DNA from 2 places in the Shewanella sp. DAU305 genome. Region 2 is predicted to be linked to the other one. Evidence: riboswitches for the same ligand, from Rfam matches in the RefSeq annotation. Region 2 holds a riboswitch; the other holds the start of a gene.
The links. Region 2 has a riboswitch for cyclic di-GMP ahead of gbpA (N-acetylglucosamine-binding protein GbpA). Riboswitches for the same ligand answer to the same signal wherever they lie in the genome.
Positions count from the first base shown of each region.

Region 1: another riboswitch for cyclic di-GMP. It lies ahead of OX890_RS16710 (glycosyl hydrolase family 18 protein); the one in region 2 lies ahead of gbpA (N-acetylglucosamine-binding protein GbpA).

Region 1 covers NZ_CP113808.1:3,937,706-3,942,143, forward strand. Annotated here, with positions in the region: gene OX890_RS16710 (glycosyl hydrolase family 18 protein) at 1-2,524, opposite strand, end outside; cyclic di-GMP riboswitch class I at 2,640-2,728, opposite strand; gene OX890_RS16715 (ROK family protein) at 3,040-3,825, opposite strand; gene OX890_RS16720 (aminopeptidase P family protein) at 4,218-4,438, shown strand, end outside.
Region 2 covers NZ_CP113808.1:4,350,106-4,354,543, forward strand. Annotated here, with positions in the region: gene OX890_RS18490 (aromatic amino acid transport family protein) at 1-217, opposite strand, end outside; gene gbpA (N-acetylglucosamine-binding protein GbpA) at 784-2,229, opposite strand; cyclic di-GMP riboswitch class I at 2,352-2,451, opposite strand; gene OX890_RS18500 (TMEM165/GDT1 family protein) at 2,863-3,417, shown strand; gene katB (catalase KatB) at 3,529-4,438, opposite strand, start outside.

The DNA of each region.
Region 1 (4,438 bases), 410 kb from region 2:
ACACACGACCGTTATAGCTGGTGGTTTGACCGCCGTTATACACCACACCCGCATCCCAACCGAGATCAACTTGGCTGAGTAGCTGCCATTGATCAGCGGTGCGGGATGGCGTATTGCCCTGCGTCCAGTACTTCGCTTTCCATACCAACTGACTGTGACTCACAGTATCGCCCGTGTTGTACACCACACTGGCTTGCCAAGCAGGATAGTTACCGGCATTAGGATCGGTTGCATCACAACCACCACCGATCACTTTTGGCGTCACGGTGAGATTCGTCGATGCGCTCGCATCCAAGGCACCATCGGAAACCAGCACGCTCAAACCATAGCTGGTCGCTTCGGTGACATTAGGCCCAGTGACCACTAAGGTGGCACTATTTTGTCCGGTTGCCGACACGCCAGCGGGCACAGTCCAAGCGTAAGTTAAGGCATCACCGTCGGCATCAGAGGCACTCGCCATTATGCTAACAGTTTTACCCGCTTCCACTGTTGCAGTGGCAGCTACACTCACCACGGGAGCTTGGTTCGGAGTATCCGCCTTATTGGTCACTGTCACTGAATCTGTAGCAGATAACCCTTCTGGATCAGTGACTTTAAGACTAAAACTATAGGCAACATCAGTTTGCGTTGCAGCCAATTGAATCGCCGCATTCGCCATATCGGCGTTTGTGATGGCAATCGTTGGGCCAGACACTTGAGCCCAAAGATACGTTAGCGCCTCATTTTCAGGATCACGCGAACCGCTACCATTGAGCACCACATCGGCGGGACCTGTGACATTCACATCCGCGCCCGCATTAGCAATTGGCGCTTTATTCACCGGTGGCGTAGTTCCTTCGCCATGACCTAAACCTTCGTGCATCGCATTTAGAATATCGCCGTTATCGGCATCAATTTCCCATGCAAATAAACCACCTAACTGATTGGCAAGCACATATTGGCCCTTAGCTTTAACGGAACGAGCATCATCGAAAGTGATTAAATCACCCGTTGATGCCTTGAACAATGATGGCGCCTCGGCCGTTTCATCATAGCTGTAAGTCCAACCGCTCCCCATGTATTCGTTCACTATCTGGCGATAATCCACTATGCCATCTTCCCATGTGCCTTTCACTTTGCCCGTCGCTGTCCCTGTGAATGGGTTATTGCCCGTGTAGCCATTCACGCCTGTCCAGCCGCGGCCGTACATAGCGGCACCAACCACAATTTTTCCTGGGGTAACACCTTGAGTTAACAGAGCTTTAATACCCTTGTCTGTGGTGTAGCGAGTATCAGGATCCCAACTCGCCTCATAAAGATTGGTTTGATGACCGAGTTCAGTATTTGTCCAACCGCCATTGAAGTCGTAACTCATCAAGAAGATGTAATCCATGTACTGCTGAGCAGCCTGATAATCGACCTTTGCCATTTTTTGAGCATCGATACCAATTGCGGAAGTCAGTTCATAGGTACGACCCGTCTCAGCACTTAACTCGTCGAGCATGGATCGCAGTTCACGCATCAGGGTTACATAGGTTTCACCGTCATTGGCATTACCTAAGTTTGGATTCGCACCGCCACCACCTGGATATTCCCAATCAATGTCGACACCATCAAAGAACTTCCACGTTTGCAGGAATTCCTTCACCGATGCGACAAAGGTATCGCGCTTAGTTTTATCGCCAAAGTAGAAAAAGGGATCAGATAACGTCCAGCCACCGACCGAAGGCAAAATCTTTAGATCGGGGTGGGCTTGCTTCAACGCCATCAATTGGCCGAAGTTGCCTTTGTAGGGATCGGAGTAGTCACTCACGCCCGCCTGTGGCATTTGGACCGCCGCCCAAGGATCATGGATAGCGACTTTAAAATCTTCACGGCCACTACAGGCACGTTGCAACGCTTGGAAACTGCCGTCGATTTCTTTCAAGCTATCGTTAATGCCATCACCACCGCAAATAGGGGTAAAGCCATATAAAATATGAGTTAAGTTCTGTGCTGGGATTTTATCGACAGGGAACTTACGGCCATACACGCCCCATTCTACAAAGTAACTGCCGACCACTTTGCCCGACTTGTTAACGTATGGACGATTGTTTTCTTTAAGCGGAGCATTGAGTGGCACTAAATGGCTGCCATCGGTATCGGCCACGAGGATTTCTTTGGCATCGCTCGCCGTACAACCATCGCTGTTACACAGTTGCACTTGCATCTGATAACGGCCGCCTTTGTTCACCTTAAAGTTAGCGGTGCCCGAAGCGCCTGAGGGGCCTTCCCAAGCTACATTACCGTTGAGCAGCACTTGGGCTTTATTGCCCACATCACCACTCCAAAGGTTCCAGCTGACGGACACGTCGGCAGCATCTTTAATGGTCACCAACTGATTGTAAGCCGTAGCGGCTTGATTAACTTCGATAATAGCGAACTTGGTTTCGCCCCAACCTATAGTCGGTTTGCCGGGCGCTGCGGCAAATGCACTGACACTCACGGTAGATGCCAGCGCCGATGCCACCAGCAAGGCTGATGTTGAAATTTGAGTCTTGAACATGAGATATCCCTATTGAATTTTTTTATATGAATCAATAAGGCAAACAAAGCGTAGACAGGAAACAACACTCTCTTAAGACCATGCAACACGACTGACAATTGCACGAAGAAAAACCTGTGGTATCCCCGCTATCATAGGTACAGACGAACCCTTAGACCGGAGGCTTTGCGTCCCAGTTTTTCAACTGGTTTGCCTTTTACACGCAATGACAACGTTGTCATTGCGATAATCAGCATAGACGTAAGCGCAATAAAAATGCAACAAAATATTATCAACTAAGGTAGTGGTCTGATAAGAAAGCAATTAAATACAGTTCAACTATTTCTAATATTTACTTTGATAATTAAGGGTTTGCTGACTATTTTAGCCATAAAAAACAGGACACGATAAGCCAAAGGCATCACCTGTCCTGTTATCAATTTCACTATTTATGCTGCGAATACTGCTTAAATTGCTAGGGCTGAGCCGCTGAACTCTAATAATTCAAAATCATAAGCAAACAGCATCTATGATCCTTATACGCGTGGATAATCCCTTGCGAGCATCACAGATAAACCTCTGCACACTAAGGTTTCCATATCATCGACGCGGTTGATTTTCATCTCAGCTAAGGGCGCGCTCAATGCCATTTGCTTTAAGCTTTCGAGGCAGCCTTTGTAGTAAGGAGCACTGTTCATCATGTTACCCGCGAGCCAAATCCGATTGGGATTAAATAAATTCACTGTCCACGCCAGCCCCATACCAAGGTAACTGCCCGCACGGTATAAATCATCCTGAGTAGTGATGTTACGGCTACGCACAGAATCGCCACTGGCGAGTTGTTCTAAACTAAATTCGCCTGATTCTGTCATCACGCGGCAATGGCCCAACTCCCCTGCCACCCCTGTCGCTCCAGTAAAAGCTTGCCCATTAAACGCAATCGACATCCCTATCCCAGTGCCGCACATGACCAACAACTCACAGGCATATTTGGCATCGCACGTGGCTTGCATACCCGCATCCATATCGTTGCAGATAAACTTAAGCTCGCCTTGGGTTTTCACTGTGTCAAAACTCAAACCATTGAGTCCGGGTAACGATTTACAGGCAACCAAACGATTATTTTGTACGAGTCCAGGTACGCCAATCGCTAATTGGTAATCTTGTAAATCGTAATCGCGTTCAAGCGCAGCGATTTGATTATTTAACTCTTCAATTTTAAAACCTTCGCCTGTGGGGATTTTATATTGTTCTGTATGTCCCGCGAGCTGAAGTTCGAACAGGGCTGTCGTACCGCCCACATCTATTGTTAGTATTTGCATCGCTTACTCCACTGATACATGCGCCCCACTCTGACCCCGAGCGGAGATGGCAAATGTTAGCATAGGGTCCAAATGTTAGCGATTGAATAAAACTTAAGTCGCTAATTTGTAAGGAACAAGTCTACAAAAAATATGACTGACATTTTGTTTTACTCAGGTTTTATGCTAAGAATCACACAAATAAATTAAGGGTAAAACACTTAGCTTGCTCATCACAGTCAGCACAAATTCACGATTGTATACAAAATCCTTTATTCGCTCCCCTTGCATCTCGCGCGTTAGGCTTGCGATAATCCGAGCTGGTTAGAACTCAAATAAACATAAACCAATTTATCCTTAGGCAAGCTTTGCCTACCGACTCGCACAGCGTGCCAGTCTCACTTGGAGCCCATATGTCACATTCAATTGCCAGCCGCCTCGGTGCCATTCGCAGCGAATTATCTTCTGTCAATCTCGATGCTTTTATCATTCCCCGCGCCGACGAGTATCTAGGCGAATATGTGCCAGAACATAACGAACGTTTATACTGGGCAACAAACTTCACTGGCTCGGCAGGTATGGCTATCGTATTGAAAGATAAAGCCACTATCTTTACCGACGGCCGTTATACGGT
Region 2 (4,438 bases):
TACCCAGCAATTTACCCGTAATGGCATGCACGTTATCACCTACGCCAGTGCGTAAGTTAATTTCGAGCATCAGTAATGAGGTATAGGCAGATACGCCCCAAATAACGACGAGTAACACTAACGCTGGAATAATACCTAAAGCCGCGGTGGCTAAAGGTAAGGCTAACATACCTGCGCCAATGGCCGTCCCGGCAACGATGGCGATCGAGCCTAACATTTTTGAATTCACACAATAGTCCTGTTCAATGATTAATTATTATTTTATTTGAGTAAGATTTGAACCGATAAAGCCTTGCGTCTTAAATCGAAATAAGCAACACATCACTTAAAGCAGCTTCAAAAAGCATCCAATCGGATCTCATTCCTGCAGATCAATTGGCCCCAATAGCTTTTGAATATTTCAACCCAGTAGCCATTGAGGCTAACTAAATCGGTTGCATAAAAGTGGCATGACTTTCAATTGTGATAATCCTAATAACAACATAGGTAAAATAGATAGTTTGGGACATTAACAGAGCCAAACCCAGTGGGCAAGCCAGTTGTGAACAAAGATAAGTCGCACACTGCACGGTAACAACTTAATAGCGCTGTGATAAACGAAAACATACAAGCTAACAAAATCGCTACCTTTGTTGGAAATACGTGGGGTTCAGCATTGTGGGGGAATCGAGGTAAAACGTATATTTTGACCGTCGCAAGCGCGCTGAATATGGGCTTAAACATATTCGCTGTGTTTAAGCCCAATCACCTCATATTGAGAATCGATTAACTCAAGATGTTAATTTACAGCTCAGTCCACGCCATAGTCCAAGAAGCGCCAACACCTGGCTCAAATCCTGTGGCAGAAGCCGACCACTGCATGCAATAGCCGCTATAGGGGAATGGCTTACATTGATACACTTTGCCATTTTTAGGCTGTAACACTGTAGTGCCTGCAACGTAACCTTTCACCCCTTCAGGGAAGACAAAATCCGCTTCCGGCGTTGGTGCTTGATCCTTTAAGAAGAGATCAAAGTTCTGCTGAATAACATCACCTTGTTTAGGCTCAGCTTTAACCTGTAAGTGATAATGTCCAGCTTTAGGCGCAACCACGTCTAACACTAAGCTCGCACTAGTATTATTAACGGTTTGGCTCACAAAACCCGCAGCCGTGCCATCGTGGCTAAACAAATACGCAGACACTAACATTTCAGCATTGCTGGTGACGTCAAAACGAACCTGCGCCGCGCCGTCGATAATTTGATAATCGTCGGCAAGTGAAGTGACTTCTAAGCTGTTGCCCGGTGCGGGCGCCAGATCAAATCCCACTTCAACACGCTCAATACCTGAAGTCGTCGCAGTAAAAATGTCGTTTTTGCCATACACAGGCTCAATCACACCTGATGCATTTTTTTGTCCCGCTTTTAACTGAGACTGCTGGGCATTAATCGCGCTCGCTAATAGGAAAGGCCAATTTTGTTTATCACCTTGAGTCGCATCGCTAATGGTAATGACTGTTTGTTTAGCCGGTTGCTCACCATTGGCATCGAACACTCGGGTCATCACTTTATCGCCCGCCTTGAGATCGAGTGACGGATTGATGTCGCCCACATCGAGCCATTCACCCGGTACGACGGGACCCGAATCTAAGTTCACATCGATAGCATTGTAGAAACTGTTGGTGGTATCACCCACTTCCCACACGGCTAGAATCACTTGATAACCGCTGCGACCTTCTGGCACATAACAGTCATGGGTCACTAACTTAGGCGGCTGCACCATGCCACCATCGACTACGCAGAATGGCGCTAAGTCAAAGCTCGCACGGCTTAAAGCTTGGTTTTGATTCCAATCTTGGCGAGTTAAATAATAACGCCAATTGCGGGTGACATGATTGGCAGTGAACTGCCAACTGAACTTATTCCAGCCCGCTTTAATATCTGTCTTTGACCAACGGCTGGGACTCTGTTCATCTAAAGGCGAGAAAGCACCATTACCCGCACTCGCCAGTTTGCCATCCGCAGGACCTGACTCAGGAAAACCCGATGGCCCTTCAACGCTTTGCGGTTCCCATTGCACCGCGCCACAGTTGGCATTGTTGCCGGTTTTACAGGCATAGGAGCGTGACTCTGGCGCCACAACATAACCGTGTGCCTGTGCAGAAATACTCACAAATGTATTTGCCGCCATCACTGCGGCGGCCAATAAACTCAATTTAGAAACAGGGGAAAAAACAGTAGGATTTGCCACTTTAATGCACTCCATTTGCACCCATCTTAGCCAGTATTGGCTTGGGCTTAAGTATAAAAGTGGTATTTGGGCAAACAACAGCATTAAACAGCAGTCGTTTATCTTTCACAGAAATCGAATTCTGCGGCAACTCCGCTATCTTAGTTCACTAAAAAATCCATTTACAACCTTAGACCGGAAGCTTTGCGTCCTAACTTTTCAATTAGTTTGCCAAATACGGTAGGTGTCATCGAATCACTACGAGTTAATAGTATGTAATCAAGTAGAAATGACCTGGCTAAATTAGCAACAAAAGACAACGCTGTCAAAAAATTAACCCATTTATATTCATATAATTACAGAATGTTGCGCGGTATTTTTCTGACACCTGTCAAACATCCATTCGTGTCTACTGCGATAAACTGGTGCTTGAAACCGAAGTTCACTTAGGTATAATGCCCACCTCGCTTCGGGGGAGTAGCTAACTGGATTTCGAGCCATCGTCATCTAGGGTGAACATCAACATACTTGGCCACACGCCATGGTGTTCACAGCAAATCATCGATTTGCCCAGCAAGACCTGAGCACAATGACTGCACCTAGGGGTGGACGGTTTATTGTGCTTATGTCTTAACCACCCCTAAAGGATCACACTTGGAAGCCCTACTTGCCTCAACCTTTACGGTTGCTATTGCCGAAATTGGCGATAAAACTCAATTACTTGCACTGATTCTCGCCGCAAGATTTAAAAATAAAACCGCCATTATTTTAGGCATTTTTCTGTCAACGTTATTCAACCATTTTGCCGCCGCTTGGATTGGCCAATGGGCGATTAACTGGGTCAGCCCAGATCTTGCCCGCTATTTAGTTGCCGCATCCTTCTTCGCGATAGCCCTTTGGGTGTTAATCCCAGATAAAGTCGATGCTGAAGAGAGCCATTTCTATAAAATGGGCCCCTTCCTCGCCACCTTTATCCTGTTTTTCATCGCCGAGATGGGGGATAAAACGCAAATCGCAACAGTAGTGTTAGCCGCAAAATACGATTCATTAACTATGGTGGTTGCTGGCACAACCTTAGGCATGCTGCTTGCTAACGTACCTGTGGTGATCGCAGGCCATTTCAGCGCCGAAAAATTACCTATGTTATGGATACACCGCGGCTGTGCCGTATTGTTCGCACTCTTAGGCGTAGCAACACTACTGTTCTAGATCATTGATCATATTGAATTAAGGCAACAAAAAGGCCAGTGATAAACATCACTGGCCTTTCTACTTACAACGGTTGTATTGAGATAAACAGTGTCGACTTAGAAACGCAGTTTATAGGCCTAATGCCGTTTTAATCCGTTGACCGTAATCCGCATCTGCTTGAGTAAAATGCGCCACCATACGTTGCTGCACATCTAAACTCGCTTGACTTAATGAACCCGAAATTGTTGCCACTAAGCGTGCTTTCTCCGCTTCTGAGAAGATGCGATACAGATTACCCGCTTGAGTGTAGTCGTCTTGGTTATAACGGCTATAACGCGCCGCTTCACCTTCTAAACGCAGAGGTGGCTCGGTAAAGTTTACCGGTTCAACCAAGGCATCCGCTGTGCTGTTCGGGCCATAGTTTGCCGTGGCATCGGCCCCCGTTTGGCTGCCATGGTAAGGACATTGTGTGCCCGCCATAGCGCCCGCACGTTGATGATGATTTGCCTTAGCCGCATGTGGGCAGTTCACCGGTAACTGGTTGTAGTTGGCACCAATGCGGTAACGCTGGGCATCTGCATAGGCAAATAAACGCGCTTGCAACATCTTGTCGGGTGAAGCTCCAACACCGGGAACCAAATTGTTCGGCGCCAATGCCACTTGCTCAACTTCGGCAAAGTAATTTTGTGGCAGGCGATTCAGCTCTAACACCCCAATCTCAAGCAATGGATAGTCACTATGTGGCCAAACCTTAGTTAAATCAAATGGATTGATATGGTAAATATTGGCATCCGCCTCAGGCATGATCTGCACGTTAACCGTCCAACGCGGGAAGTTGCCATCGGTAATCGCCACCACCATATCGCGCTGTGATGAATCGGGATCTATTCCTTTTAATTTATCAGCCTGTTCGTTGGTTAAGTTGACCACGCCTTGCTGGGACTTAAAGTGAAACTTCACCCAGAAACGCTCACCCTTGGCATTCCACAGCGAGAAAGTGTGTGAACCATAACCGTGCATTTGACGGTAGTTGGCTGGA